One region of the Streptomyces sp. Tu6071 genome, then DNA from elsewhere that is predicted to be linked to it. Evidence: riboswitches for the same ligand, from Rfam matches in the RefSeq annotation. Region 1 holds a riboswitch; the other holds the start of a gene.
The links. A riboswitch is a leader RNA that binds a small molecule or an ion and turns the genes downstream of it on or off. The one in region 1 is predicted to bind cyclic di-AMP.
Positions count from the first base shown of each region.

Region 2: another riboswitch for cyclic di-AMP. It lies ahead of STTU_RS14705 (M23 family metallopeptidase); the one in region 1 lies ahead of STTU_RS29530 (C40 family peptidase).

Region 1 covers NZ_CM001165.1:6,943,727-6,947,344, forward strand. Annotated here, with positions in the region: gene STTU_RS29520 (GNAT family N-acetyltransferase) at 126-554, opposite strand; gene STTU_RS29525 (ATP-binding protein) at 775-1,221, shown strand; gene STTU_RS29530 (C40 family peptidase) at 1,364-1,840, opposite strand; cyclic di-AMP (ydaO/yuaA leader) riboswitch at 1,844-2,019, opposite strand; gene STTU_RS29535 (hypothetical protein) at 2,471-2,821, opposite strand; gene STTU_RS29540 (ClpP family protease) at 2,826-3,464, opposite strand.
Region 2 covers NZ_CM001165.1:3,581,921-3,586,526, reverse strand. Annotated here, with positions in the region: gene STTU_RS14725 (ABC transporter permease) at 1-1,033, shown strand, start outside; tRNA gene STTU_RS14720 (tRNA-Met) at 1,085-1,158, shown strand; gene STTU_RS14710 (PP2C family protein-serine/threonine phosphatase) at 2,036-3,202, shown strand; cyclic di-AMP (ydaO/yuaA leader) riboswitch at 3,388-3,526, shown strand; gene STTU_RS14705 (M23 family metallopeptidase) at 3,539-4,606, shown strand, end outside.

The sequences.
Region 1 (3,618 bases):
GGCTCGCGGAGGGTCACGATTCGCGGATCGAAAAGGACCGGTCACGCAAGAGTAAAGGAAGAGCAAAGCGAAGGGGAAGGGGCGGCCGTCGGCGGAAAGCCGGGGCGGGGTCGCGACGGGTCGTGTCACACCGGCTTCACCCAGCGCCGCCACCGCTCCTCCCGCACGTACCCCGCCGCGCCCCACGCGCCGTGCGCGCGCGTGTTCTCCTCCAGGACCATCGCGTCCACGCGGCGACCGCCGAGCGCGGCGAAACGGTCCTCCATCGCGGTGAGGAGCGCCGTCGCGATGCCCTGGCGGCGGTACGCGGGGTGGACGGCGAGGCGGTAGGCGGAGCAGCGCCAGCCGTCGAAGCCCGCGATCACCGTGCCGACGAGCGTGCCGTCACGCTCGGCGAGGAGCAGCGCCTCGGGATCGCGGTCGAGGAGGCGGCCGACGCCCGCGGTGTCGTCGCTGATGCTCGTCCCCTCGGCCGCCTCGCGCCAGAAGGCGAGGACGGGCGCGACATCGGCGGGCTCGGCGTGGCGTATGCGCAGGTCGTCAGGTGTGCTCATGGGAGCAGCCAAGCAGGCGGCACGCGTCGCGGGCACCCGGTTTTCGCGAGGCGGGACGGCGCGCCGCGTACCCCGGAATCCGCTCGGCCGTAGCAGGCTTCACCGCTTCGGGCGACAGTGGCGCACAGTCCTCGGAGGGCGCCCCTCGCTGGTGGCAGGCTGTCGCGAACCACCGACCCGGTGCGCCGTTCGGGCGCCCGGTGGAAAGGGGCAGGTCGTCATGGCCGATCATCAGGAAGCCTCCGCCACGCTGCCGAGCGACGCCGCCTCGGTCCGCGAGGCGCGCGCCTTCGTCTGCGCGCTCCTCGCGGAATGGGGACTGCCCGCGCGGGCGGACATGGCCGACGCGGTGCGCCTGATCGTCTCCGAACTCGTCACCAACGCCGTCCTGCACACGGACGGGCGGTCCCCCTTCTTCACTGTCACCGTCTCGCTCGACCGGGACGAACTCCTGCGCGTCGGGGTCACCGACTCCCATCCCCGGCCGCCGCGCCGCCTCCCGGCCGCCGTCCAGCAGGACAACGGGCGCGGTCTCGCGATCATCCGCTTCCTCACGGCGGAGAACGGCGGCAGGCTGTCCGTGGTGCCGACGCCCCAGGGCGGCAAGACCGTCCTGGTCGCCCTGCCCTGGCGACCGGCGCGCGCGGGCGTCGTGCCGGAGGACTGAGCCCCATCCACGAGCCCGCGCTCACGAGCCGCGCTCACGAGTCCGGGCCCGCGACCCCCGCGCTCACGAGCCCGAGCCCACGAACGCCGTGCTCACGAGCCCGAGCCCACGACACACGCACGGTCCCGCGCGCGCCCGACGCCTACCGCACGCGTCCGTACGAGACCCGCTTCGACCAGATCTTTTCGAGCTTGACCACGTCTCCCGTCTTCGGGGCGTGCCAGATCTTGTTCTTCCCGGCGTAGATGCCGACGTGGTAGATGCTGCCGCCGGAGCGGAAGAACACCAGGTCGCCCTTGGTGCGCTTGCCCGCCGACACGTGCCGGGTCCGGTTGTACTGCGCCTGGGCGGTGCGGGGCAGGGACTTGCCCGCCTTCTTGAACGAATAGAGCGTCAGGCCCGAGCAGTCGAAGCGATGCGGACCCTTCGCGCCCCAGCGGTAGGGGGCGCCCTTCTTGGACGCCGCGACCTTGAGGGCCTTCGTGGAGATCCGGACGGCGGCCGAGGCCTCCCCGGAGGCGCCGGGGACGAGGACGGTGCCGCCCACGGCGGCGAGGGTGAGGACCGACACCGCGCCGGTCCGGGAGAGCAGGACGGGAACTCGATTGCGCACCAGCATGCGTAACCCTTCGTCAACCGCCTGTGAAGGGTGACCTGTCGGGTTCGGACTGGCGAAGATGCCCGGCCGCTCACGCGGCTTCACCCCAAGGACCGGCGCCCGTTACCGGGCCCGACCCGCCGTGCTCGGGTCCTCCACTCCCGCCGATCCACTCCGTGTCGACCTGGCGTCCGGGCGGCGGCGGGACTCGGCGTCCGCCCGGACCGCCCCGCCGCTGCGGCGGGGGCTTGTCGTCGGGAGCGATCTTGACGCACGACAGCGCCGGATTCCGAATGAAAACCGGCTTATGTGAGGTTAGTCACCCGTATGGCGATCGGGTGGCGAAAGGGGGTCGGACGGGACTCCAGTCGCGAGGGGCGAGCCCTCGACCAGCGCAAACGCTGTGCGGGCGCGGCGGAACGCGGACCGCGAGGGCAACCGCGGGCGACGTGACGCCGACTCAGGCGTACGTCATTGGGGGGTCCTCCGTTCGGCCGCCGCGCGTCGCGCAGCGGACACGAAGGGTCGCGGAGCGCATGCATGTGAAGGGTTAAGAAGGGTCATGCGCCGTCCCGCGCGGACTTCACGCCCCGCGCGCGCACCGCGAACGGCCCGCGCTGACGCGCCTTCCCCGCGCCCCCGCGGGCTCTTTCAGCGCCCCCGCCCGCCCTCTTCCCCGCTCTCGCCGCCCGCCCCGGCCTCCTCGGGCGGCGGCACGGCGACCCGTCCCGCCCGGCGTTCCCCGTCCAGGACGCGCAAGGCCCGCTCCAGCGTGGCCCGGTGCAGCGCGGTCTCGCCGCGCGCGTGCATCAGCGCCAGCGCGTCCCGCAGTCGCGTCACCTCGGCGACGAGCGCCTGGGCGGCGCGCAGGGCCGCGTACGTGTCGTCACCGCGCGCGGGGTTGACCCGGCCCAGCAGCTCGGCGGTGGCGAGGTAGTGGTCGACGAGTTCACCCTCGGCACGGGTCAGCGCGGACAGTGGCGGGAGTTCGGGCGGCACCACGCGCTCACCTGGGCCCGGAGTGCGGCGCGCGGCGGTCCGCGAGGGCGTCGACGATCCCGTACGTCACCGCTTCCTCCGCCGTCAGGACGAGGTCGCGCTCCATGTCGCCGCGCACCTCCTCCTCCGTCCGCCCCGTGCCGGCGGCCAGCAGCCGCTCCGTCGTCCGCCGCTCGCGCGCCAACTCCTCGGCCCACACGGCCAGATCGCTCGGCTGCCCCCGCATCCCCTCGGGCAGCTCCGGCTGCCGCAGCACGATCCGCGCCCCGGGCAGCGCCGCGCGCTTGCCGGGCGCCCCGCCGGCGAGCAGGACCGCGCCCACGGAGACGGCCTGCCCGAGGCAGTACGTCGCGACGTCGCACGACAGGTGCCGCATCGTGTCGTACACGGCGGTCAGCGCGGTGAACTCGCCGCCGGGGCAGTTGAGGTAGAGGGAGATGTCCTGATCGGGGTCCGCGTATTCGAGGTGCATGAGCTGTACCGCCAGGTCCGCCGCCGCCGTGTCGTCCAGCGGGGTGCCGAGGAACACGATCCGACCTTCCAGGAGTCGTGAGTACGGGTCAAGAGTGCGTGTGCCGTAGCTGGTGCGCTCGGTGAACTCGGGGAGCACGTGACGAGCGAGAGGGGACCGGTCGGTGGGCTGCAAGGCGGGGCCTCCTGGGACGCGGACGACGCACGGATCGGGCAGACCGTACGATTTGTACGTCCTGTAAATTCTGTACAGAACGTACGTGAGTCTGAGTCAGCCGAAGGGGCTCGCGCAACAGAGACGCCCGGATTACGCCGACAGCGAGAGCGGT
Region 2 (4,606 bases), 3.4 Mb from region 1:
GAGCCTGAGCGGCTACACGCATCTCGACCTCGACGCGGAGCCCGGCACCACCGTCGCCGTCGTGGGCCGCAACGGAGCGGGCAAGACGACCCTCCTACGGGCCCTCCTCGGCCTCACCCCCCGCGCCCACGCCGAACTCCGCCTCGGCGCCGACGACGTCACCGCCCTGCCCCCGCACCGGCGCGGCGTCGCGTGGGTGCCGCAGGACGGCGCGCTCTTCCCGCACCTGAGCGCGCTCGCCAACACCGCCTACGGCCTCCGCGCCAACGGCGTGCCGCGCGCCCAGGCCCGCCGTACCGCGCGCGCACACCTGGACCGGCTCGGCGTCGGGCACCTCGCCCACCGTCGCCCCGCCCAGCTCTCCGGCGGCCAGGCGCAACGCGTCGCGCTCGCGCGCGCCCTCGCCGTCCGCCCCCGCCTGCTCCTGCTCGACGAACCCCTCGCCGCGCTCGACCAGACCACCCGCGCCCAGGTACGGCACGCCCTGCGCCGTCACCTCAACGGCTTCGGGGGCGTCTGCCTGCTCGTCACCCACGATCCCGTCGAGGCGGTCTCGCTCGCCGACCGCGTTCTCGTGCTCGACGGGGGCCGTACGGTGCAGGACGCGCCGCCCGCCGAGGTCGCGCGCCGTCCCCGGTCCGCCTGGGTCGCGCGCATGCTCGGCCGCAACGCCTGGCCCGGCACCCTCACCCCGGACGGGCTCGCCCCCGAGGGCGGTGGCCACCTCGTCGTCGCACCCCCCGCCGACGCTCCCGCCCCGCCTCCCGGCACCCCTGGGCTCGCCGTCATCGCCCCCGAGTCCGTCGCACTCCACCCGAGCCGCCCGAGCGGCAGCCCCCGCAACACCTACGCCTGCACCGTCACCGAGATCACCGCTCTCGGCAGCCGCCTCCGCGTCCTCCTCGCCGGCCCCGACTGCCCCGCCCTCATCGCCGAGATCACCCCCGAGGCCGCCGCCGACCTCGCCCTCCACGAGGGCACGCCCGTCTGGGCGAGCGTGAAGGCCACGGACATCACCCTCGTGCCCCTGTGAACAACGGTGGCGCGGAGCACTCCGGGAAGGGTGTAGAGTTGGGTTTACCGACGCGGGGTGGAGCAGCTCGGTAGCTCGCTGGGCTCATAACCCAGAGGTCGCAGGTTCAAATCCTGTCCCCGCTACTCAGTACGAAGGCCCCGGCGCCCCCAAGGCGCCGGGGCCTTCGTCATGCCGTGGCGGAGCCCCGCCCGGCCGTCCCCGACTCGCGGCACCGCTCTCCCGGCGCGACCCTGGAAGAAGTACGTACGTACAAGGGGCGCGGGCGCGCGCACGGCCGGCGGGAGGCGAGCCTTGGGGCAGCGAGGAACGGGGCCGGGCGGGGACAACGACTCCGCACGCCCCGAAGACCCCACCCCCGGCTCGCCGCCCTCCGTATCTTCTACGCCAAAGAACTCCGGACAGGCGGGGCCCGACGGGCTCGACCCCGAGCCGGAGGGCGGCCCCCGCACGACCCCCGGGCAGGAGAGCCGCCCGCACACCGACCCCGGGCTGATCGGCTCCGGGTCGGTCGGCCCTGGGCCGGTCGGCTCCGGGCCTGTCGGCTCCGGGCCGGTCTTCGGGGGGCAGGGCGGTTCGGCCGCTGACGACTCAGAATCGGACCACCGAGCCGGTACCGGTTCCGAGGGTTCCGGTGCCTCCGCGAATCCGGAGTCCTCCTCCGACTCGGCGCCCGCGAGCGGCCCCGAGTCCTCGGGTGTCCCCGCGTCCGCCGCCCGCCCCGGCTCCTCCGGCAACCCACCATCCTCCGACGCCTCCGACGCCTCCGCGGCTGCCGCCTCCCGCAGCCCCTCCACCTCCACCTCCGCCGACCCCTCCCTCAGCCCCTCCGCCTCCTCAGGCAGTTCCGGCGATTCCGGCAGCTCCAGCGATTCCGGCGGCTCCACGTGGGACACCCCGCCCCGTCAGGACTACAAGCCGGTTCCGCCTCCGCCGCCGCACCGGCCCCAGCCGCACCCCCAGCTTGCGGCCGCGTGGGCGCGGCGGGAGGTGGCGGTGCGGGTGCTGGTGCGGGTGGTGCCGTTGCTGCTGGTGGTCTGCGGGTTCGTCCTCGGGTTGTTCGCGCCCGCGACGTTCACCGGGGCGCCGTTCTTCGCCGCGGCGCCGCTCGTGGCCGCGCCCTTCGCCTCGTCGCGGGTCACCGCGGGGGTCGGGGGGCTCGCGGTCGTCGGGGAGATCCTGCTCCAGGTCATCCGAGGAAGGTTGCCCACCGGGCCGTTCCTCATCGAGCTGAGCACCGTGCTCACCGTCGCCGCGCTCGCCGTGCTGATCAACGCCCTCATCCGCCGCGGCGACCGCCGCCTCGCCTCCGTGCAGAACGTCGCCGCCGTCGCGCAGCGCGCCGTGCTGCCCGTGCCCGCCGAGCGGATCGGCGGGCTCGACGTCGCCGCGCAGTACGAGGCCGCCGAGGCCGACGCGTTCATCGGCGGGGACCTGTACGCCGTGCAGGACACCCCGTACGGCGTCCGTATGGTGCTCGGCGACGTGCGGGGCAAGGGGCTCGGCGCGGTCGAGGCGGTCTCGGTCGTCATCGGGGCGTTTCGCGAGGCCGCCGAGCAGGAGCCGACCGTGGAGGGCGTCGCCCAGCGCCTCGAACGCGCCCTCGCCCGCGAGGGCCTGCGCCGTCGCGCGCTCGACGCCTTCGAGGGCTTCACGACCGCCGTGCTCGCCGAGGTCCCGCGCGGCGCCGCCGAACTGCGCCTCGTCAACCGCGGCCACACCGAACCGCTGCTCCTCGAACGCGACGGCCGCCTCCACGTCCTGACCCCCGGCGAGCACGCGCTCCCGCTCGGGATGGGCGAACTCGGCGCCTGGCCCGACCGCGCCGAGATCATCGACTTCCCGCCCGGCGCGACCCTCCTCCTCTACACCGACGGCCTCTCCGAGGCCCGCGACGCGCGCGGGCGCTTCTACGACCCCGTCGCCCGCCTCAGCGGCCGCGTCTTCCCGCACCCGCGTGCCCTGCTGACCACGATCACCGAGGAGGTCCTGCGGTACACGGGCGGCGCCACGACGGACGACATGGCCCTGCTCGCCGTCCGCCGCCCCGATGCCCCGGCCCAGGGCACGACCGGCGCGACGGCCGGGGCGGCTGGAGGGACCGGTACGGCCGCCGAGACCGAAACTCTGGGACCCGTGACCCCGCGTGAATCATTCGATAACAATTGACGCCCCATCAGATTCACAGCCTGGACGATTGCCCGGTCAACTCGTCCGGATCACTCGCCACATGTCCGTTTAGCCGCTGGTGGTGGCCGTAAAGGATCATCGGCAACGGCTTGGAATCACCCCTCCGGGTCTATTAACGTTCGATAACGCAGCGCGGTCGTCCCAGTCGGCGAGAGCGTCGGCTCCGCGCGCGTGCGCCGAATCCCGCGAGGGAACCGGGGAACCACTCTTCCGGGGTGAATCGGGTGCCCGTACGGGTGCCCGTAGGAGACCTTCCTGCTCCGAACCCGTCAGCTAACCCGGTAGGCGAGAAGGAAGGAAAGGAGAGTCGCCTTCGTGGCGTCCAACCCGCCTGCCCCCGGCCCGAGCGCCTTCCCCACCGGCATGCTCACCCCCGGCGGTTCGCTGCCGGCCCAGCCCCCGGCCCCCATCTCCGGCGCGCCCTACGGGTCCGCCGTCCCCACCCAGTCGTACGGGTCCGTCCCCGCGCAGCCCTACGGGTCCGCCCCGGCGCAGTCGTACGGTTCCGCCCAGTCGTACGGGTCCGCCCCGCGCCTGCCGTACGGGACCGACGCCGCCCCCGCCGCGTACGCGCCCCCCGCGGGTCACGCCGCCCCGGTGGACGTCTACCCGGGCTCCGTCGGATTCGGCGCGTACGGGAGCGGTGCTCCCGAGGCGGGCGGCGAGTGGAACCCGACAGAGGAATCGCTCGGGTCCGTGCGCGGCCGGCACCGGGTCGCCAAGCAGCGCGGCGGACTCGCCCGCAGCTCGACCGTGCTCGGAGTCGGGGTGCTCGCTGCGGTCGGCGCGGGCGGTATCGCCTCGGCGCAGGAGAAGCCGCCGGTGAAGCTCTCGCTGCCGGAGAAGGTCACGGAGGTGACCGGGCAGCTCAAGCAGGTGCTGCCGGACGCCGAGTCGCTCCCCGGCATCGGCTCGCTCGTCGCCGACGCCAAGGGCGACACGCCCGAACAGCTCGCCGCCAACCCCGCCGCCGCGCCGCTCACCAACGCCGGGCTCAGCGACACCGACCGCGAGCAGGGCGCCACCGACGCGGGCGAGGCGCTGCGCGCCCGCATCCTCGCGCAGGCCGAGAATCAGGCCGACAGCGCGGACCGTACGGCCCGCGAACAGGCCGAGGCGGTCGCGGCGCAGGCCGCCGCCGACCACGCCGCGCAGGCGCAGAAGAAGGCCGCGGACGAGCAGGAGAAGAAGGAAGCGGCGGCGAAGGCCAGGGCGGAGGCCGAGGCGAAGGCGAAGGCGGAGGCGAAGCGCCTCGCGGAACTCGCCCGCAGCTACACCCTCCCCGTCGCCTCCTACACCCTCACCTCGCACTTCGGCGACGGTGGCTCGATGTGGTCCTCCGGGCACCACACGGGGCTCGACTTCGCCGCGCCGACCGGCACG